Regions from separate parts of the Methylobacterium sp. E-041 genome, predicted to be linked through region 4. Evidence: predicted binding sites of a transcription regulator. Region 4 holds the regulator's gene; each other region holds the start of a gene.
What was found. Region 4 encodes PhoB, which activates phosphate uptake and scavenging genes when phosphate is short. Its sites were predicted from a motif close to TGTCATNNANCTGTCAT; they were not measured.
Positions count from the first base shown of each region.

Region 1: phnC (phosphonate ABC transporter ATP-binding protein) is a predicted target of PhoB. The motif match lies at 3,775-3,791, and genes of this name have one in related genera.
Region 2: MKK70_RS21880 (esterase-like activity of phytase family protein) is a predicted target of PhoB. The motif match lies at 2,543-2,559, and genes of this name have one in related genera.
Region 3: MKK70_RS17245 (Orn/Lys/Arg decarboxylase N-terminal domain-containing protein) is a predicted target of PhoB. The motif match lies at 2,103-2,119, and genes of this name have one in related genera.

Region 1 is NZ_JAKSYQ010000284.1:37,532-42,977, forward strand. Features, by position in the region: gene MKK70_RS25110 (8-oxoguanine deaminase) at 1-577, opposite strand, end outside; gene MKK70_RS25115 (hypothetical protein) at 627-1,631, opposite strand; gene MKK70_RS25120 (cysteine hydrolase family protein) at 1,992-2,669, shown strand; gene MKK70_RS25125 (hypothetical protein) at 2,747-2,980, shown strand; gene MKK70_RS25130 (DUF1045 domain-containing protein) at 3,062-3,727, shown strand; gene phnC (phosphonate ABC transporter ATP-binding protein) at 3,836-4,627, shown strand; gene phnD (phosphonate ABC transporter substrate-binding protein) at 4,670-5,446, shown strand, end outside.
Region 2 is NZ_JAKSYQ010000228.1:272,775-278,220, reverse strand. Features, by position in the region: gene MKK70_RS21880 (esterase-like activity of phytase family protein) at 8-2,494, opposite strand; gene hpnH (adenosyl-hopene transferase HpnH) at 2,702-3,865, opposite strand; gene MKK70_RS21870 (MMPL family transporter) at 4,493-5,446, shown strand, end outside.
Region 3 is NZ_JAKSYQ010000181.1:51,778-57,223, reverse strand. Features, by position in the region: gene MKK70_RS17245 (Orn/Lys/Arg decarboxylase N-terminal domain-containing protein) at 1-2,056, opposite strand, end outside; gene MKK70_RS17240 (DUF1007 family protein) at 2,349-3,017, shown strand; gene MKK70_RS17235 (nickel/cobalt transporter) at 3,008-4,009, shown strand; gene MKK70_RS17230 (hypothetical protein) at 4,083-4,796, shown strand; gene MKK70_RS17225 (histidine phosphatase family protein) at 4,817-5,404, opposite strand; gene MKK70_RS17220 (VOC family protein) at 5,437-5,446, opposite strand, start outside.
Region 4 is NZ_JAKSYQ010000299.1:116,807-122,252, forward strand. Features, by position in the region: gene pstA (phosphate ABC transporter permease PstA) at 1-653, shown strand, start outside; gene pstB (phosphate ABC transporter ATP-binding protein PstB) at 685-1,503, shown strand; gene phoU (phosphate signaling complex protein PhoU) at 1,536-2,249, shown strand; gene phoB (phosphate regulon transcriptional regulator PhoB) at 2,431-3,132, shown strand; gene MKK70_RS28620 (protein-disulfide reductase DsbD family protein) at 3,341-5,446, opposite strand, start outside.

The sequences.
Region 1 (5,446 bases), on a different contig from region 4:
CGCTGTCGGCGAGGATGGTGTCGTCGTCCTGCGTCAGGCATTCGGGCGGCAGGCCGCCGTCCTTCTCCGACAGGCTCATCGAGCCGCGGGTGACGAAGGCGCGGATGCCGAGGCTGCGCGCCTCGTCGACCTGCACGTCGACGGAATCCTCGAGCCCCTTCGGGTAGAGGTAGTGGTGGTCCCCCGCCGTGGTGCAGCCGGAGAGCAGCAGCTCGGTGTAGGCGAGCCGCGTCGCGAGCCGGAACGCATCGGGGGTGATCTTGTCCCAGACCGTGTAGAGCGCCTTCAGCCACGGGAACAGCGGCTTGTTGATCGCCAGCGGGTGGGCCCGCGTCAGCGTCTGGAAGAAGTGGTGGTGGGTGTTGATCAGCCCGGGGATGACGACGTGGCGCGACGCGTCGAAGGTCTCGTCCACCGGCGCGGCGGGCTGCGCGCCGGCCGCCACGCGCTCGACGATGCGGCTGCCCTCGACCACGATGCCGCCGCCGGCGCCCTCGGCGAGGATCGCCAGCGGATCGCGAATCCACAGGCGCCGGAGCGTTTCGTCCCCTCGGGGCCTGGCGTCGGATCCCGTCATGCCGTCTCCCATCCCGTCACGGTCGTGCGATCGGCGATCCAACCGGCGATCAGAAGATGTGGAACGCGACGCCGGCGAGGAAGCTCTTCTCTTCCGTGCCCTTGAACGTCGCCGTCTCGACGTTGCCGAACTTGTTCAGCCAGTACTGGAAGCCGATGAAGGCGTCGACCTTGTTGGGCTGGTCGTAGATCAGCTTGCCCACGTCGAGCACCAGGTTGGTGCGCGACAGGAATTCGAGGCCGCGCTTCGGGTTGAAGGCGAAGTCGGCCACGTTCTGCACGCCGCGGCCCTTGGGCAGCACGATGTTGTTGAAGCCGGTCAGGCTCAGCGGCAGGTTGGTGAAGGCGAGGGGGAAATTGTAGACCACCTCGAATTCCGGCACCACGTCGAAGCTCTGGTCGCGATCGGGCTGCAGGTTGAAGCCGTTGCGGTTCCACTCCTTGTAGGCGTGGACAGACAGGTTCAGGAACCCGGCCGGCACGTCGAAGGAGAAGTTGAGGCCGCCGACCACGTCGCGCTTCTTCGAGCCGAACGCGTCGTTCTGCGAGTTCGCGTCGAAGCCGAAGGCGAGGGAGATGTCCTTGACGATGCCCGGCAGCGTGAACGCCTTGGAGTTGGTCAGCGCGTTGAGGCTCAGGGTGCCGCGATAGAGGCCGTAGGCTTCGGTGTTGCCGTAATCGGCGAAGAACGGCGCGCCGACGCTGCCGGGCGGGTTCGTGGTGCCGGCCGGGAATTGCGACCCCGACTTGAGGATGTCGAGCGAGAAGAAGTTCGTGCCGTAGGCCCAGGCGTCGGCATGCGAGATGTTGTAGATCTGCTTGGGCGCCTCGCGGCTGACGAACGAGCCGTCGGCCTTCTGGATCTGGACGCCCGGCGACACGGTCGGGAACTGGTAGCGATAGCTGAACTGCGTGTCGGCGAAGAGGAAGAACGGCGCTTCCTTGGCCGGCGCCTCGACGGGCGCCTTGTCCTTCTTCGCGTCGAGATCGGCCGCCGCGCCGTATCCCACCAGACCGAGCGACATGGCCGCTGCAACGAGTCCCCGAGCGATCATGTCTGCCCTCTCCGTGCCGAAAATCCGGTGAGCAGGCAGCAACCGATATGCCAGCGCGTGCCACCTGGGCGAGAGGCGGCGGCCGAGTCATAATTCGGCAACAGGTTTGCCGGCCGAGCGCAGGCGCCCGCTCCGACGGGTGCGGCGGCGGCGACCCTGAAACGCGCGACGCGGCGGCCGGGCTCCCACCTCCGGCGGCGCGTCGTCCGCCGACGAACGCGCCACCGCCCATGACGTCGGCAGCATGCGCACAACATTCGAGCAATGTCGGGCAGTATTTGCGGATGCATTCCGCGCCATCGCCCGACATCGTCGCGTCGTGCGCCGCCGAGCCGGCCGCAGGACGGGAGATTCGCGCCGATGGTGACCGTGGATGCCGAGCCGGGCCCGCTGGCGATCGACCTGGCGACGACGGCGCTGGTGATCATCGACATGCAGCGCGATTTCCTGGAGCCCGGCGGCTTCGGCGAGAGCCTCGGCAACGACGTCTCGCTGCTCGCCGCCGCCGTGCCGCCGGCGCAGGCGCTGCTGGCGGCGGCGCGGCGGGCCGGCCTCCTCGTGGTCCACACCCGCGAAGGGCATCGCCCCGACCTGTCGGACGCGCCCGCCGCCAAGATCGCCCGCGGCACGCCGTCCGCCCGCATCGGCGCGCCCGGGCCGATGGGGCGCATCCTGATCCGCGGCGAGCCCGGCCACGACATCGTCGCCGACCTCGCGCCCGCCCCCGGCGAGCCGGTGGTCGACAAGCCGGGCAAGGGCGCGTTCTACGCCACCGACCTGGCCGAGATCCTGGCCGCGCGCAGCGTCGCCACGCTGCTCGTCTGCGGCGTCACCACCGAGGTCTGCGTCCACACCACCGTGCGCGAGGCCAACGACCGCGGCTACCGCTGCCTCGTGGTGTCGGATGCTTGCGGCTCGTACATCCCGGCCTTCCACGCGGCCGGCCTCGCGATGATCGTGGCGCAGGGCGGCATCTTCGGATGGGTGTCGGATTCGCACCGCGTCGTCGCCGCGATCGCCGCCGGCCGCACCGCATGATCGACCACGCCCCGAGCCGCCAAGCTTGGCCCGGTTATTGCCCGGCGAGCGCGACAGATGAAGCAGGAGTTCGTTGGATGCGTACGGTCTTGGCAAGCACCCTGTGTCTCGCGTTGCTGACGACGTCGGGCCTCGCGCAATCCTACACCGCGCCCGCGCCGACCGACGTCCCGTCGAGCGGCACGAAGAGCCTCAACAAGGCCGACCGCAAGATCGCCTGCACCCAGGAAGCCGACCGCCGCAACATGCGCGGCCTGAGCCGGCAGCAATATCGCGCCGCCTGCCGCAACCGCCCGATCCCGCGGGGCTGAGCGGCCGCGCCTTGCCGAGCGGGCGATCGGGTTCTATCCGCGCCGGGCCGTGACCGATCCACGCCCGAAGCGAGTGCCCCGGTGGACGTCCCGACACGCTACGCGCTCTACGTCACGCCGGAGCCCGGATCGGCGCTCGCCGCCTTCGGCGAGGCGGTCCTCGGCGATGCGCACCTGCCCGGATGGGACGCGGCCGCGCGCGCGGCGCTCGCCGTCGTCACCGCGGCGCCGCGGGTCTACGGCTTCCACGCGACGCTGAAGGCGCCGATGCGCCTCGCCGCGGGCCGGACCGAGGGCGACCTCCTCGCGGCCTGCGCGGCGCTGGCGCAGCCCCGCGCGCCCCTGGCGGTCGGGCCCCTCGCGGTGACCCTGCTCGGGGACTTCGTCGCCCTGGTGCCCACCGCGCCGCCGCCCGGGCTTGGCCTGCTCGCGGCCGAGTGCGTCGCCGCCCTCGACCCGTTCCGGGCCGGCCTCACCCCGGCCGAGCGGGCGCGCCGCCAGCCGGAGCGCCTCGACGCGCGCCGCCGCGCGCTCCTCGACCGCTGGGGCTATCCCCACGTCTTCGAGGCCTTCCGCTTCCACATGACCCTGACCGGCCGCCTCGCCGGCGACGCCCGCGAAACCTGGCGCGCCCGCCTCGCGGCGGCCTGCCCGCCGACGTCGCTGACGATCGACGCGATCACGCTGCTGCGCCAGGACGGCGCGGCGCCGTTCCGCCTCCTGCGCCGGATCCCGTTCGCTGCGTAGCCGCACGGCGCGCCCGTTCACGATGAAACCACGGGTCGCGGCGCGGCTGTCATCCTATCGTCGCGCGCGACGGGTCTACCGGCGCATCCCTCGCGGCGGACGGCACGCATGCTCATCGTCGATAGCCTCACGCGGCGCTACGGACCGCGCCTCGCGGTCGACCGGATCTCGCTGCGGATCGAGCCGGGCAGCTTCGTCGGGGTGATCGGGCGCTCGGGCGCCGGCAAGTCGACCTTCCTGCGCATGCTCAACCGCCTCGCCGAGCCCTCGGCCGGGCGGATCCTGTTCGACGGGCTCGACGTCACCGCGCTCCGGGGGCGCGACCTGCGCCGCTGGCGCGCCCGCTGCGCCATGGTGTTCCAGCAGTTCAACCTGGTCGGCCGCCTCGACGTGCTGACCAACGTGCTGATGGGGCGCCTCGCCCACGCCCCGAGCCACCGCGCGCTCCTGAAGCTGTGGCCGGCCGAGGACCGGGCGCGGGCGCTCGCGGCGCTCGAGGCGTTCGACATGGCGGGCTTTTCCGCCCACCGCGCCGACCAGCTCTCGGGCGGGCAGCAGCAGCGGGTCGCGATCGCCCGCGCGCTGGTGCAGGAGCCCGACATCATCCTCGCCGACGAGCCGGTGGCCTCGCTGGACCCGCGCAACACCAAGCTGGTGATGGATGCGCTCGCCGACGCCAACCGGCGCCTCGGCATCACCGTGCTGTGCAACCTGCACTCGCTCGACCTCGCCCGCGCCTATTGCGACCGGCTCGTCGGCCTCGCCGACGGCCGCGTGGTGTTCGACGGCGGCGCCTTCGACCTCACCGAGGACGTCGCCAAGCAGCTCTACGGCCTGGAGGCCGGCGAGGTGATGGACCGGGCGCCGCACGCGGTCGAGCCCGCCGCCCTCGTCGCCTGACCCCGGACGAACCCCGTGCCACGCCCCTTCCCGGAGATGATGATGCTCGACCGTCGCACCCTCGTCGGCGCCCTCGCGGGCGGCCTGGCCGCGCTCGCCCTGCAGCCCGCCCTGGCTCAGGATTGGAAGGCGACGGTGCCCGAGATCACCCTCGGCGCGATTCCCGTCGAGAACGCCACGGGCACCACCGACCGCTACGCGCCGCTCGCCGCCTACCTCACCAAGGCGCTCGGGGTGCCGGTGAAGCTGCGGGTCGCCAACGACTACGCCGCGGTGATCGAGGGCCAGCGCGCCGGCAACATCCAGATCGCCTTCTACGGCCCGGCCTCGTTCGCCCGCGCGGTGATGACGGGGGTGAAGATCGACCCGATCGTCAACCAGAAGCACGATAACGGCGCCTCGGGCTACTACTCGGTGCTCTACGTGCGCGCCGACAGCCCGTACCGGACGATCGCGGACCTGAAGGGCAGGAACCTCGCCCTGGTCGACCCGAACTCGACCTCCGGCAACCAGGCCCCGCGCTTCTTCCTCAACAAGAGCGGCCACGACGTCGACGCGCTGTTCGGCAAGACCGTCTACGCCGGCAGCCACGAGAACGCGGTGCTGGCGCTGACCCAGGGCACGGCCGACGCCGCCGCCAACCTGTGGAACTCCGAGACCGATTCCGTCGTCACCCGCATGGCCGCCAAGGGTATGCTGAAGAAGCCCGACGGCACGCCGCTGAGCCCGTCCGACTTCCGCATCGTCTTCAAGTCCGCGTTCCTGCCCGAGGGCCCGTTCGCGATGCTGTCGAGCCTGCCCGCCGACCTGAAGCGCAAG
Region 2 (5,446 bases), on a different contig from region 4:
TCGCCTGCTACCACTGATAGCGAAGTCCCGCGGTGACGCCGTGGGCGACGCCCGTGCGGGTGCCGATGGCCGCCTGATAGTCGACCCGCCAGCCCAGGTCGTCGGTGAGGCTGCCCTGCAGGCCGGCGCCGGCGCTGACGAAGTCGTCGCGCAGGAACGGCACGGCCACGGCGGCGGTGGCGAGACCGTTCTGGACGCTGGCGAGACGCACGGTGCCGCTGCTGCCTTGCGGACCCGTGGCGAGGTTGTACGCCAAGCGCACCGACGGGATCAGTCCGGCGAGCCCGTAATAGGCCAGCTCGCCGCCGAAGCGCACCGTGGTTTGAACCAGGGTGAGGTCGCGATACGCGATGTTGTTGCCCGCCGCTCCGGTCTCCGTGAAGCCGTCGACGGTGCCGGACAGGTGGGTGATGCCTGCGAACGGCGTCAGCCCGAGGTCGCCGGCTCGGATCGGCACGCCGGCCTCGCCGTCGATCGCGAAGGCGCTGCCCGAGCTGCGCCCGGACGCGGTGAGCCCGTAGGCCGCAGGTCGGCGGATCCCGTCGAGGCTGACCTCCGGCGCGCCGCCGACGATGCCCTGGGCGTAGAAGTCCGCACCGTAGTAGCCGGCATAGGCCGAGACCGTGAAGGCGCTCTGGTCCTGCCGGAAGCCGCCGGCGCGGCTGAGCGACCCGCCGCCGCCGCCGACGGCGACGCCCGCGCGCCAAACTCCGGGCAGCGGAAGATCGAGTCCGGCGCTGCCCTGCGCGATGGTGCGGTCGAGGGCGAGGCCGCCGTTGCGCGGCTGGTCGGCGAACACAACATCGCCGCCGATCCACAAGCCGCCGGACTGGCTCCAGGGCCCGGCGAGGCCCTGGCCGCGGCGCAGGGCGGCGAGGTGGTCCTGCACGCCCCGTGTCGCCGACGCGGCGAAGCCGAGGGTCGCGCCGCCGAGCCCCTGAAGCACCACGGGCGCCGTCTGCTTCATCACCGCGAGGGAGAGCGGATCGACGTAGGTGGGCAGCGTCAAGCGATAGGCGAGCAGCACCGAATCGTTGTTGATGCCGGCATCGTAGCCCTGACCGTTGATGCTGCCCTGCCGGGTGAGGAAGTCATTGTCGTTGCCGACGAGCAGGAAATAGTCGTTCGGCGCCCGCTCGCTCAGCACCGGCACGAGTCCGAGGGCCTCGAACTTCTCCGAGAGCGTGGTCTGGGTCGCCGGGTTGGTGTTGAGGTTCATGCCGAAGCGCCCGAGCTGGACCGGGTTCAGAAGGTTGACGATCTCGGTCGTCTGCGCCGGCTGGACCCCGGGCCGCAGGGTGCCCCCCGGCGAGATCGGGGTGGCCCCGTCGTAGGGGGTGCCGGCGATGTTTGTGGCCTGCGCGATGTCGACCAGCAGGACGCTCTTGTAGACGATCGGCGTGGTGTTGCCGGTGCCGAGCCCGTTCGAATCGCGCGAGAGCACGAGGAACTGGGTGTCGTTGAGGGCCAGCATGTCGCTCTGTGCCGCCGTCCGGTTCGGCGCGCCGCCGTTGCCGGTGTCGCGGTAGGTCGGCAGCTGCAGCACGTATTCGCGCGCGGGCGCGGCCGGTACCGCGCTGCCGGCGAGGTCGTAGATCAGGATGCGGGTGTTGTTGCGCTGTTGCTGATTCGGGCCGGAATCCTGGAGCGTGGCACTCTGCAGAATGGTGACGAGGCTGCGGCCGTCGGGGGACAGCGACAGCGCCTCGAAGCCCTGGTTGTTGCGTCGGCCGGTGTCGGGCGGGTTGATCGAGTTGAAGTCGAGCGCCCCGGCCGTGCGCGGCCGGATCGCGTCGGGCACGCCGAGCACGCCCTGAAGCTGCCCGCCGGCGCTGAAGTAATAGATGTTCGGCCCGTACTCGTCGCTGACGTAGAAGGAGCCGTCGAGTCGCCGCGCGAGACCTTCCGCATCGAGGCTGATCCGGCCTGCGCTCGGCCCGCTCGCCACCGAAGGCAGCACCGCGCCGAGCTGGGTCGTGGTGCCGGAGGCCGGATCGAGACCGCTGAAGCGCCGGCCGTTGGCATCGGTGAGCACGATGCCGCCGTTCGGCACGATCGCGATCTGCCGCTGGGAGGCGATCGATTGCGGCAGGCCCGCGCCGGGATCGGGCGTGAAGCTGAGATTGAAGCGGTTCAGCCGGCCGGCGTAATCGGAGAACAGCCCGCCGCTCGGATCGTTGTAGCCCCGATCGGGCAGCGTAAAGAGCTTGCCGCTGTAGGTGGCCCCCGAGCGCCGCCAGCTGGCGAGGTCGATCGCGAGCGCGGAGAACGAGCCCAGCGTGTCGCCGAGGAAGTCGCGGGTGGTGGCCGGCAGCCGGCCGACGCCCTGGAGACCCTGGTTCACGAAGGTCGCATCGCCGACCGTCACCGCCACCGGGCCGTCGGCGGTCGTCAGGTTCGGCGTGCGGATCGCCTGGGCCGAGGCCGCGCCCGTCAGGAACGCGAGCACGCCGAATGAGCCCACGGCTCGCGCCGCGCCGTACCGTGTCACCATCGCGGGATCCCCCAGCCACTCAAGCTGAGCCGCAGCTAGGGATCGGGCATGACGGCCCGGTGACGGCAGGAAGGATATTTGTCCTGCGTTGGGTCGGCTGCAGACACCGTGTCGCGAAAGGCACGACGCTCCACCGAGCCTCGCCGAAACGAAGGAGGCCCGCACGGTTTCCCGGGCGGGCCTCCTCGAATGCGCGTGGCCGAGCCGTCAGGCCGCGGTGCGGTTGCGGGCTTCGCGCTTGGTGTCGACGCCGGAGGCTTTGATCTCGGAGAGCTTCTGGGCGACGTTGCGGGAGAACACGAACTCTGCCGGGCGCTGGTTCTCGAGGCTGACCTCGGGGGCCATCTCGCCCTCGGTCTTGATCCCGCGGATGGCGTGGATCAGCGGCTTCCAGGGCTTGCGCACCGAATCGACCACCGAGGAGGCCTCGTAGCCCGAGTGGACCATGCAGTCGGCGCACTTCTCGTAGTTGCCGGTGCCGTAGGAATCCCAGTCGGTCTCCTCCATCAGCTCCTTGAACGTGGCCGCGTAGCCCTCGCCGAGCAGGTAGCATGGCTTCTGCCATCCGAACACGGTGCGGGTGGGGTTGCCCCAGGGCGTGCAATGGTAGGTCTGGTTGCCGGCGAGGAAGTCGAGGAACAGGCCCGACTGCTGGAACGCCCACTTCTGGCGGCCCTTCTCCTTGCCGGCGCGGAACACGCCGCGGAACAGGTCCTTCGTCGCCTTGCGGTTCAGGAAGTGCTGCTGGTCGGGCGCGCGCTCGTAGGCGTAGCCGGGCGAGACGGTGATGCCGTCGATGCCCATCTTGGTCACGCTGTCGAAGAAGTCGGCGATCTTGTCCGAGGACGAGTTGTTGAAGAAGGTGCAGTTGATGGTGACGCGGAAGCCCATCTCCTTCGCCTTGGCGATCGCCGCCACGGCCTTGTCGTAGACGCCGCGCTGGCAGACCGAGCCGTCATGCATCTCCTTGTCGCCGTCGAGATGGATCGACCAGGTGAAGTACGGGCTCGGCTTGTACTCCTTGATCTTCTTCTCGAGCAGCAGCGCGTTCGTGCACACGATCGCGAACTTCTTCTGCGCGATGATGCCCTCGACGATCTGCGGCAGGTCCTTGTGCAGCAGCGGCTCGCCGCCGGCGATCACCACCATCGGGGCGCCGCACTCGCGCACGGATTCCAGCGCGTCCGCCACGGGCAGGCGCTTGTTCAGGATCTCGTCGGGGTAATCGATCTTGCCGCAGCCGGCGCAGGCGAGATTGCAGCGGAACAGGGGCTCCATCATCATCACGAGCGGATAGCGCTTCCGGCCGGTGAGATGCTGCTTGATGATGTAGCTGCCGATCGTCGCGACATACCGGAGGGGGATTCCCAAGATACGGCTCCTGTTTGCGTAGCCCCGAACCAAGGGGCTGCTTAACGTGAAAAAAATTCGAATTCCAGCGCTCTAGCCTGGAACCGATCTGAACGGGCCGGTCCTGGGCCGTTTCGCGTGCGTGTTTGCGGGGCTGACGCAACCGCGCCACAGCCCGAGGGCCGTTCCTGCGAACGCGTCCTGCTTCGGGGGGGACCCCATCCTGCCAATGCGTCGGCAATGCGACGGCAGTCCCGCGAAACGGCGCATCCCGTGATATTGCGGTGCGAAACGGCGCCGGCGCCACACATCGATGGGGAGAGCCACCCGCGTCGGAGGTCGCTGCGTTGCAATCGCAGGGCTGCAAGATTACTGAGCGCTGCGGCCTTGGCGCAACGATCGTGCCTCGGATGCGTCCTCATCCCGCGTCGTCCGGTGCGTTCACCGGGTCGGCGCCGCGTCTTCGGCCACACGGCATCGTGAGACGACCGCGTCTCGATCAGGTCCGATCCTGCCTCGATGCGACCGGGTGGATGTGGCGAAGGTCTCGCGCCGTCGACGGGTCCCGCGGGAACCGTCCCGGCAGCATACAAGATGTGAGAGTCGTGCGGCCTCGAAGGGCAGCCGCTCCAGGCAGGTAGGGTACTCGTGATCGAACGTCTCGTCGCGTTTTCCGTCCGACATCGCTGGGTCGTGATCGCCCTGGTGGCCCTGGTCACCGCCGCCAGCACCGGCATCGCGGCGCATCTGTTCCGCATCAACACCGATGTCGAGCGGCTGATCGATCCGAAGGAGCCCTGGCGCCAGGACGAGATCAACTACGAGAAGGCGTTCCCGCAGCGCACGAACACGGTCGTCGCGGTGATCGACGGCAAGACCCCGGAGCAGGCGGAAGAGGCCGCGAGCGCCTTCGCCAAGGCGATCGCCGTCCACAAGAACCTGATCGAGACGGTCTACCGGCCCGACGGCGGCCCCTTCTTCGAGAAGAACGGCCTGCTGCTGCTGCCGCAGGCGGAACTGGAGAAAACCACCGAGCAGCTGGTGCAGCAGCAGGGCCTGCTCGGGCCGCTCGCCTCCGATCCGAGCCTGCGCGGCGTGATGCGGGTGCTGGCGCTCGGCGCCCGCGGCATCAAGAGCGGCGACGCCAAGATCGAGGATCTCGACAAGCCGATGGGCGAGATCGACCGGACGTTGCAGACGGTGCTCGACGGCAAGCCGGCGCGGATGTCCTGGCAGCTCCTGCTGTCGGGCGGCGAGAGCAAGACCACCGACCTGCGCAAGTTCGTGCTGATCCAGCCGGTGCTCGATTTCAACGCGCTGCAGCCGGGCTACACCGCAACGAAGCTGATCCGGAACGTCGCCAAGGAGCTGAACATCGATCCCGAGCACGGGCTCGAGATGCGTCTCACCGGCCCGGTCGCGGTCGCCGACGACGAGTTCGCGACGCTGTCCGACGACGCGCTGCTGAACAACCTCGTCACCGTCGGCGCCATCGTCCTGTTCCTCTGGCTCGCCCTGCGCTCGGCGCCGCTGGTGGTGTCGGTTCTGATCACCACCTTCTCCGGTCTGATCGTCACGGCGGCGCTCGGGCTGCTGATGGTG
Region 3 (5,446 bases), on a different contig from region 4:
TCACCATCTCGGGCAGGTGCTCGGGCTGGAACTGCTTGCGCTGGAGCATCGAGGTGCCGTGCTCGCGGTGGAAGGCGTGGAAGTCGGCGCAGAGGTCGCGAAGCCGCACGCCGCGGTAGCGGTTCGGGCGCCGCCGCACGAACTCCGGCATCGCGTCCTCCAGGAGCACGTTGTCGTCGTGCAGGCGCTTGAAGGCGACGAGGCCCGAGATCAGCGTGCCGGCCTTCGAGGATTCGACGCCGGGGGTCAGCAGGAAGAGCAGCGAGTTCAGGTCGTTCTTCTCGGCGACGATGCGGTTCTCGCGCAGGTACTGCGCGACGATCGGGGCCGGAACGCCGTGGGCGGCATATTCCCCGGTCGCCCGGTCGAAGCCCGGCGTCAGCACCGTCAGCTTGTTCGGGTCGGTCATCGCGTAGCCGGGCGAGGCCTCGGGCCCGACATGGGTGAAGCCGTGCCAGCGCGCGCCGGGGCGCAGCTCCCAGTGCTTCGGGTCCGAGGCGAGCACGTCCGTCGTCAGGCTCTCCCACGGCACGTTGACGCCGTCCGGGCCGGGGGTCACGTCGGGCACGAAGGCGTCGAAGAACCAGCGCCGGTTCGGATCTCCCTCCTTCTCCTCGAACTCGCGGCGGATGGCGCGGACCTTCTTGCGCCACTCGATCCCGAGACGGATCGTGTCGTCCCACAGGATCATGCCCGAGCGGCCCTTCATCATCTGCGCCCCGACGTCCAGCGAGGCGAAGATCGGGTAGAACGGCGAGGTCGAGGCGTGGACGAGGAAGCTCTCGTTGAGGCGGCGGTGCTCGACGCGCCGGGTCTGGCCGCGGATGTGCCCGTCCTTGGTGTGGATCTGCGAGGCTTGGCTGAAGCTCGCGAGCTGCTTGTGGGTCGATTGCGTGGCGATGATGCCCGGCGAGGTCTCGTCGAGCCCCTTCAGGCCCATGGCGAAGCGGCCGACGAAGAGCGGGTGGAACTTCATGAAGCCGGCCCAGGCCTCGTCGAACAGGATGTAGTCGCACAGGTGCCCGATCCGCTCGACGACGCCCTGCGCGTCGAGGATCGTGCCGTCGTAGGTGCACTGCTCGATCACCGCGACGCGGAACGGACGCTCGCGGCGCCACGCCTCCTTGTCCTCGACCAGCGGGTTGCGGCGGATCTTCTCGCGGATCGCGGTCTCGTCCAGGGCCTCGTGGTAGATCGGCCCGATCAGCCCGTAGGCATTGCGGTCGGTCTCGAGGAAGATCGGGATGCCGCCGGCGAGCATCAGGGCGCCGTGATGGGCGGCCTTGTGGTTGTTGCGGTCGAACAGTACGAGGTCGCCCTCCGCGACCAGAGACCCGAGCACCACCTTGTTCGAGGCCGAGGTGCCGTTGAGGACGAAGTAGGTCTTCTCCGCCCCGAAGATCTGCGCCGCCTCCTTCTGCGCCTTCAGCGCCGGCCCCTCGTGGGTCAGGAGGTCGCCGAGGTCGAGGACCGAGTTGTCGAGGTCGTCGCGGAAGATCGCCTCGCCGAGGTGCTCGACGAAGATCCGCCCGATCGGCGAGCGGTTGTAGAAGATGCCGCCGTTGTGGCCCGGGCAGGTCCAGAGCTGGTTGCCCTTCTCGGCGTAGTCGACGAGCGCGCCGAAGAACGGCGTCTTCAGGGTCTCGGCGTACTGGGTCACGCGGGAGACGAGGCCGCGGGCGATGAATTCTGGCGTCTCCTCCGCCAGGAAGATGTAGCCGTCGATGAAGTCGAGCAGCTCGACCGGGATGTCCTCCAGGCGCTTGCGGCGCACGAGGATGACGATCGGCATCTCGAGGCCGCGCCGCCGCATCATGTCGATCAGCGAGGCCGCCTTGCCGTCGAGGCCGCGCTTGCCCCAGTCGACCACCATGCAGCCGATCGCCGCGTCGGTCTGCACGGCGATCGCCGCGTCCTCGACGCGCCGCGCCCGGATCACCTCGAAGCCGCGCCCCTCGACCGCGGTGACGATCTGCGCGACGCGGACGCCTTCGAGGTCGTCCGGATCGAAGGCCGGCGCGCACATCAGCACAGTGAAGCGGCGGTGAAAGTCCATGGAAAGCCTCTGGCCTGACGGGTCGGCGCCTGCCTGCGACGCCATCATGACGGTTGGATGACGGTGCGGGCGAACGGCGCGGGATCTTGCCGGGGCGGCGGCCGACCTTCGGTCCGCTCGGGTAATACGATCGGCCCGCCATGGCCATGACGACGATGCCTCGGGCCACCCGCTCGACCGCTCCGCGCATCGGCCGCGTCGCGCTCCGCCTCGCTTTCGCCCCAGCGCCTGCGGACAAGGTGGCCCGCGCTTAACGGATCCTTCACCACAGCGCCGCGAGCGTCCCAAACGCATGAAGCCGACAGCCGCGATCCTTCGTCCCGCACTGGCCGCCGCATGGCTGGCCTCCGCCGTCGCGCCCGCAGCGGCCCACCCGCACGTCTGGGTGACCGCGAAGGCCGAGATTGGGTACGCGGGCGGCAAGGTGGTCGCGGTGCGCCACGTCTGGACGTTCGACGCCGCCTACACGGCCTTCGTCACCCAGGGGCTCGACGCGAACAAGGACGGCAAGCTGACGCCGGACGAGCTTCAGACCCTCGCCGCCGAGAACACCGGGAATCTCGCCGAGTTCGGCTACTTCACCAAGCTGAAGGTCGGCGGCAAGGAGCAGGCCTTCGCCGACCCGGTCGAGCCGCGGATGGCGATGGAGGGCGACACCCTCACCCTGAGCTTCCGCCTGCCGCTGAAGACGCCGCCCGCGCAGGGGCGCGGCGTGCTCGCGCTCGAGGTCTACGACCCGACCTACTTCGTGTCCTTCGGCCTGTCCGAGGCGCCGGATGCAGCGACGCTCGTCGGCGCACCGAGCGGCTGCGCGGCGACGGTGACGCGGCCGAAGACCCCCGAGCCCAAGACGGCGGAGGCCGGCGCCCCCGGGATGAGCGAGGCGTTCTTCGAGGCGCTGACGGCCGCTTCCGGCTACGGGGTGCAGTTCGCGAACCGGATCCTCGTCGCATGTCCGTAGGCGCCACGCTCGCCGTCCAGCACGCAAGCCGCGGGCCGCTGCGGCTGATGCTGGTCGCCGCCGCCGTCGCGGTCGCGGCCCTGATCCTCGCCGGCCTGGTCTGGCTCGCGGCGCCCGGTCTCTCCGCGCCGCCGCCGCGCTCGCCCTTCGGCATCGGCTTCCGCGAGGCCGCGCCGTCGGCGACCGGGCTCGGCGGCTGGCTCCTGGCGATCCAGTCGAGCTTTTCGCGCAGCCTTCAGGCCGCGCTCGCCGCGATCAAGGGCGGCGGCGACTGGATGCCGCTGGTCACGCTCGGCTTCGCCTACGGCATCTTCCACGCCGCCGGCCCCGGGCACGGCAAGGCCGTGATCGCCGGCTATCTGTTCGCCGGCGAGCGGGCCTTGCGCCGCGGCTTCGGCTTGAGCTTCGCCGCCGCGATCCTGCAGGCGCTGGTGGCGATCGCGATCGTCGGGACCGGCCGCCTCGTGCTCGGCGCCACCGCCGCCGGAATGACGCGGGCCGGCAACACCATCGAGATCGTCAGCTTCGCCCTCGTCGCCGCGATCGGGCTGGCGGTGACGTGGCGCAAGGCCGGGCGCCTCGCCGACCTCGGCACGCCCGCCGCCTGCGGCCCCGAATGCGGCCATGCCCGCCTCGCCGACGCGCGGGCGCTCGAAACGCTCGACACCTGGCGGGAGCGCGCCGGCGTGGTCGCCGCCGCCGGTTCGCGGCCATGCGCCGGAGCGGTGCTGATCCTGGTCTTCGCCGCCGCGCAGAACATGCTGGCTGCGGGCGTCCTCGCGGTCTTCGCCATGGCGCTCGGCACGGCGCTCACCACCGGCGCGCTGGCGAGCCTCGCAGTCTTCGCCAAGGGCGCCGCCCTGCGGATCGCCGGCGGTCGCGGACGCGCGGGCGTCGTGGCGATCGGCGCGCTCGAGCTGCTGGCCGGCGCCTTCGTGCTGGTGCTCGGGCTGGCGATGCTGTCGGGCCTCGCGCTCGACATCGGCGGCTGATCGCCCCTCGCCAACGGCACGCCGCCATGCCACGCTCCGGTCCGGGCAGGGAGCCCGGCACGCGAGGCGCCGCATGGCAGGGTTCGACCACATCCTGAACTGGCGGCTGCTCTCGGGCTCGCACCCGTTTCCGGGACCCGACGGCGGCACCTGCATCAACGAGGCGGCCCTCGTCGCCGCGGGGCTGCCCTACCGCGCGATCCGGTCGAGCGACGAATGCCCGCCCTGCTTCTCGCGCCCGCTCGCGGCCTACGCCCTCGGCCTCAACGACGCGATGCCGGACGGCGAGCGCCACCGCTTGATGGCCTTCGTCCTGCGCCTGTCCGGCTCCGCCGACACGCCGGCGGTCGAGGCGGAGCGGACGGCCTTTTTGGCCCTCGAAAGCATCCGCAGCCTTCTGCCGCCGCTGCTCGAGCGGGCCGGATCCGCCGCCCTCGCCACCCGCTGCGCCGGTGCGGCGGATCTCGACGAGGCGCTGGCGGCCGCGCGTTCGGCCGCCTGGGCCGGCGGAGCGCGGGCGCAGGCCGCATCGAGTCAGCGCGCCTGGGTCTCCGGAGCGTTGGCGGCCGCGGTCTCCCGCACCGCAAGCGCGGCGATCCGCGCAGCGGAGGATCCGCGCAGCGCGGCCGAGATCGCCGAGGGGGCGGCGCCGTTCGCCCCGGGCACGTGGGCGCGGGCGGCCGTGATCCTCGACGGCGCGCTGCGGATCGGGCGGCAGGCGCCCGACATCGACCTGTTCGCCGCGCGCGACCGCCTCGACGCCGCCCGATCGGCCGCGCACGCCTGAGCCGCGATCACGCGTTCGCGTCAGGCGGCGGCGGAAGCCGCGTCGAGATCGAGTTCGACAGTCTCGCAGTTGTCGAGCCAGACGCCGGTGAGGTGGAAGAAGAACGTGCCGTGGCCGACCACTGCGATCGTCCGCTCGGGCCGCGCGCGCAGCCATTCCCGAAACCCGGCGACGCGCTGGTCGAACAGGTGCCGCGGCTCGACCGGATGACCGCCGACAACGGACCCCTCCTCGGCGTGCCACCACACCTCGGGCAGGTGCCCCACGTCCAGATGCGGGAACTCCGCCGCGATCTCGGAGGCGACCCGGCCGACGTCGCAGCTGCTCTCCTGGCACTCCCGATGCAGCACCTCGACGAGGAGCTTCGGCTCGGCCGGATGGTCGGCGAAGACCAGCGCGGTCGTCTCGATCGCGCGGGTCAGCGGCGAGACCACCACAAGGTCGAACGGGATCTCGGAGAGCGCCGCCCGCGCCGCGCGCGCCTGCTCCCGGCCGCGCGGCGTCAGGCGGGCGTCGCGATGGTCGGGATCGCGGCCGGTCGCGCGGTGGGCGGCGTTGAAGGTCGATTCGCCGTGGCGGAGGCAGACGATGCGGGTCAGGCCGTTCATGCGGGTCATGGTCTCGTCGGTTCGTGTCGGGGTCAGGCGAAG
Region 4 (5,446 bases):
ACGCCATCCTCGGCAGCCTCGTGCTCACCGGCATCGGCATCCTCATCGCCACGCCGATCGGGCTGATGGCCGGCACCTACCTCGCCGAGTACGGCCGCGGCTCGAAGCTCGCCGAGGTGATCCGCTTCCTCAACGACATCCTGCTCTCGGCTCCCTCGATCCTGATCGGCCTGTTCGTCTACACCCTGATGGTGCGGCCGATGGGGACCTATTCCGGCTGGGCCGGCGGCGTCGCGCTGGCGATCATCGCGACCCCTGTGATCGTGCGCACCACCGAGGACATGCTGCGCCTCGTCCCCGGCACGCTGCGCGAGGCCGGCGTCGCGCTCGGCGCCCCGATGTCGACGGTGATCCGCAGCGTGACCTGGCGGGCGGCCTCGGCCGGCATCGTCACCGGCATCATCCTCGCGCTGGCCCGCATCGCCGGCGAGACCGCGCCGCTCCTGTTCACGGCGCTCAACAACAACTCGTGGTTCAGCCCGGACCTGATGGGCGGCGTCGCGAACCTGCCGGTGATGATCTACCAGTTCGCCCTCTCGCCCTACCCGAACTGGCAGCAGCTCGCCTGGGCCGGCGCGCTCCTGATCACCATGACGATCCTGCTGCTCTCGGTCGTCGCCCGCTTCGTCATCAAGCCGCAGCGCGCCCGCTGATCCGCCGCCGGCATCCACGAGGAACACGACGATGAACGCCGCTCCCGCGATCAACGCCACCCGGTTCGACGGCCGCAACCCGGCCGACGAGCACGCGCCGATCCGCATCAGCGCCCAGGCCCTGAACTTCTACTACGGCCAGTTCCACAGCCTGAAGAACATCAACCTCGACTTCCATGACCGGCAGGTGACCGCGCTGATCGGCCCCTCGGGCTGCGGGAAGTCGACCCTGCTGCGCACCTTCAACCGGATCTACAGCCTGTACCCGGAGCAGCGCGCCGAGGGGCAGGTGCTGCTCGACGGCCAGAACATCCTCGATTCCGGCGTGGACCTGAACGAGCTGCGCTCGCGCATCGGCATGGTGTTCCAGAAGCCGACGCCGTTCCCGATGTCGATCTACGACAACGTCGCCTTCGGCCTGCGGCTCTACGAGAAGCTGCCGAAGTCCGAGCTCGACGACCGCGTCGAATCGGCCCTGCGCAAGTCCGCGCTGTGGGACGAGGTGAAGGACAAGCTCAAGCAGTCCGGCATGGGCCTCTCCGGCGGCCAGCAGCAGCGCCTGTGCATCGCCCGCACGGTGGCCCAGAGCCCGGAGGTGATCCTGTTCGACGAGCCGACCTCGGCCCTCGACCCGATCTCGACCGGCCGCATCGAGGAGCTGATCGAGCAGCTGCGCAGCGAGTTCACGATCGTCATCGTGACGCACAACATGCAGCAGGCGGCCCGCATCTCGCAGTTCACCGCCTTCATGTATCTCGGCGAGGTCATCGAGGTCGGCCCGACCAACCGCATCTTCATGAACCCGACGGTGCGCCAGACCCAGGACTACATCACCGGCCGCTTCGGCTGAGCCGCACCCGGATCGTTCGAGGACCCACGCCCATGCCCGGCCACATCGTCACGTCCTACGACACCGACCTCGAAGACCTGCGCCGCTCGATCTCCGAGATGGGCGGCGTCGCCGAGAAGATGATGACCGAGGCGACCGACGCGCTCGTCCGCCGCGACACCCAGCTCGCCCAGGCGGTGATCGTCGCCGACAAGCGCCTCGACACGCTGCAGCGCGAGATCGAGGAGCGCGCGGTGCTGCTCATCGCCCGGCGCCAGCCGATGGCGATCGACCTGCGCGAGACGATCTCGGCGATCCGCGTCTCGGGCGACCTCGAGCGCATCGGCGACCTCGCCAAGAACATCGCCAAGCGCGTCGTCGCGATCAGCGACCAGGCCCAGGCCCAGAAGATCGTGCTCGGCGTGCAGCACATGAGCGACCTCGTCCAGGAGCAGCTCAAGGACGTGCTCGACGCCTATGCCAGCCGCGACGTCAACGCGGCCCACAACGTGTGGGAGCGGGACGGCGAGATCGACGCGCTCTACAACTCGCTGTTCCGCGAGCTGCTGACCTACATGATGGAAGACCCGCGCAACATCTCGTTCTGCACGCATCTTCTGTTCTGCGCCAAGAACGTCGAGCGCATCGGCGACCACACCACCAACATCGCCGAGACGATCCACTACCTGTCCACCGGCGAGAACCTCGCTGGCGACCGCCCGAAGAACGACGCCTCGAACTACGCGACGGTGGCACCGAGCGCCTGAGGGCTGCCGTCTCTTCCCTCCTCCTGTGCGGGGGGAGGGTGGGCCTCGCGTGAGCGGGGGTCGGGAGAGGGGAGCGACCGCTCCGGATACGGCGCTCCCCTCTCCCGACCCGCTTCAGGGGGGGAGGGAGGACCGTGGCGATGGATGAGAAAGTCGGGCGGTCCGCCCGGGAGTGCCCTGCATGCGTACGCGGATCCTGATCGTCGAGGACGAGGAGGCGCTGACCACCCTCCTGCGCTACAACCTCGAAGCCGAGGGCTTCGAGGTCGATTCCGCCGCCCGCGGCGACGAGGCCGAGCTGCGCCTGCAAGAGCAGGTGCCCGACCTGATCCTGCTGGACTGGATGCTGCCGGGGCTCTCCGGAATCGAGCTGTGCCGCCGGGTGCGGGCGCGGCGCGAGACGGTGTCCCTGCCGGTCATCATGCTCACCGCCCGCGGCGAGGAGGGCGACCGCATCCGCGGCCTCGGGACGGGGGCCGACGACTACATCGTCAAGCCGTTCTCCGTGCCGGAACTGCTGGCGCGCGTCCGCGCGCTGCTGCGGCGCGCCAAGCCCAGCCACGTCGCGAACCTGCTGGAAGCCGGCGACATCGAGCTCGACCGCGACAGCCATCGCCTGCGCCGGGCCGGCGGGGAGATCCACCTCGGGCCGACCGAGTTCAAGCTGCTCGAGTTCCTGATGCAGAGCCCCGGCCGGGTCTATTCCCGCGAGCAGCTCCTCGACGGCGTATGGGGCCACGACGTCTACATCGACGAGCGCACCGTCGACGTGCATGTCGGCCGCCTGCGCAAGGCCCTGAACCGCGCCGGCGAGACCGACCCGATCCGCACCGTCCGCGGCTCGGGGTACGCCTTCGACGAGACGTTCTCGGGCGAGGATTGAGTTCGGCTTTCGGTGGACGGCTCAAGCGATCGCAACGATCCGCGACCTGCCGTGGGTCCCTTCTCCCATGGGGAGAAGGACAGGATGAGGGGCGTGAGTCATCCGGGTCGGTCACGCCCCTCACCCCAACCCTTTCCCCATGGGAGAGGGAGCCGTCGCGCACACTGAAGTGATTTCAGTCCTACGAAAATTATATTTTTACCAAGCTTCAGGGGACCTTCGTCCCCCCGCCGTCGAGCCCCGCGCTGCGGCCCGTCGCCTTCACGGCGTCCAGCGCGCTCAGCATCGTCCCCTCGGTGAGGATCTGCGGCAGAACCGTCGGCTCTCCGGCACCCGCGTAGAGCAGGTAGAGCGGCACGCCGCTCCGGCCGTGGCGCTCGAGCAGGCGGGTGATCTCCGGGTTCTGGTTGGTCCAGTCGCCCCTGAGATACGTGACGTCGCGCGCGCGCATCGCCGCGCCGACCGCCGCCGTCCCGAGCGAGGTGCGCTCGTTGACCTGGCAGGTGATGCACCACGCCGCCGTCATGTCGACGAAGACCGGCCGGCCGCTCGCCAGCAGCGCGTCGAGGCGGGCCTGCGTGAACGGCTCGATCCCCTCGGCCCGGGCCTGAGCCCCCGGTGCGACGCGGTCGTGATCGAGGGTGAGGGCGAGCCCCGCCACGCCGGCGACGGCGAGCACCGCGAGGCCGCGGGCGAGCTGCGCCCGGACCGGCCGCGCGTCGCGGCCGAGCTCCCACGTCCAGGCGGCGAAGCCCATCAGCACCAGCCCGATCAGCGCCGCGAGCAGGCCCTGCGGCCCGACCTGCTGCGCCAGCACCCAGACCAGCCATGCGACCGTGGCGTAGATCGGGAAGGCGAGGGCCTGCTTCAGCACGTCCATCCAGGCGCCGGGCCGGGGCAGGGCGCGCAGCGCCGGCGGCCACAGGGTGAGCGCCAGGAAGGGCAGGGCGAGGCCAAGGCCGAGGCTCGCGAACACGACGAGGCCGGCAGCGGTCGACTGCGTCAGCGCGAAGCCCACGGCCGAGCCCATGAACGGGGCGGTGCACGGCGTCGCCACGACCGTCGCGAGCACGCCGGTGAAGAACGAGCCCTGGAGCCCGGCCCGCCGGGTCAGCCCGTCGCCGAGCCCGGACAGCCGCCCGCCGAGGTGAAGCATGCCCGACAGGCTCAGGCCCATGGCGAAGAGCAGGTAGGCCAGCGCCGCCACCACGGTCGGCGATTGCAGCTGGAAGCCCCAGCCGATCCCGGCGCCGCCCGCCTTCAGGGCGATCAGCAGCGCGGCCAGCGCCAGGAAGGCCGCCAGCACCCCCGCGGTGTAGGCGAGCCCGTGCAGCCGGACCCGCGCCGGCGCCTCGCCGGAATGCCTCACCAGGCTCAGCACCTTGATCGACAGCACCGGGAAGACGCAGGGCATCAGGTTGAGGATCAGGCCGCCGAGCAGCGCGAGGCCGGCCGCGGTCCACAGGGTCAGCGCCTCGGCCGGGTCGGTGCGCGCCGCCGCCGGCGCCGCGCTCGGCATCGCGCTGCCGCCGGCGAGCGGCGCCTCGTCGCCGAGCGCGAAGGCCTGCCGAACGAGGCCCCCGCCGGTGTCCTCGTCGATCGCCAGCACGCCGGGCAGCGATTCGGGCGCGGGGTCGGCGGGCGTCGCGCGGGTCAGCGTCAGGTGGAGGCCCGAAGCGTCGACGGTGAAGGGCTGCGGCGCGGCGTTGTCGATCGCCGTCTCGGAATAGGGGAAGAACGCCACCGCGCGGACCGTGTCCGCGGCGAGGCCCGGAGCCTCGAGGTCGAGGGCGAGCCGGTCGCCCTGGCTCGACAGCCGCACCGGCCACGGCGCGCGCTTGGGCAGGGCGGCGCGGGCGCGGGCGAACAAGTCGACGTTGCCGGGATCGGCCGTGGCCTCGCGCGCGACCGGCAGCGTCAGGGCGAGATCGGCCGAGCCGGGAATGCACTCCGTCTCGCACACGAGATAGGTGAGCTTGCCCGCCAGCGTCACCGGCGCGGCCGGGTCGAGGCTCGGCGGCGGGGTGACCCGCACGAGCAGGATCGCCTCCCCCTCGTAGCCGAAGTTCATCAGCGTCGCGATCGGGATGCGGTGCGGCGCCGGCCACTGGATCGCCGAGGCCGAGAAGCCCGCCGGCAGGGTCCAGGTCACCTCCGGCGGTAGGCCGGAATCGCCGGGATTGCGCCAGTAGACGTGCCAGCCCGGCTTCATCGCCATGCGGATGGCGACGGTGAACGGCGTGGCCCCCGCCACCGCCGCGGGCTCCGCCGCGAGGCTCGCCCGCACGAGGTCGGCCGGCGGCTTGAAGCCCTG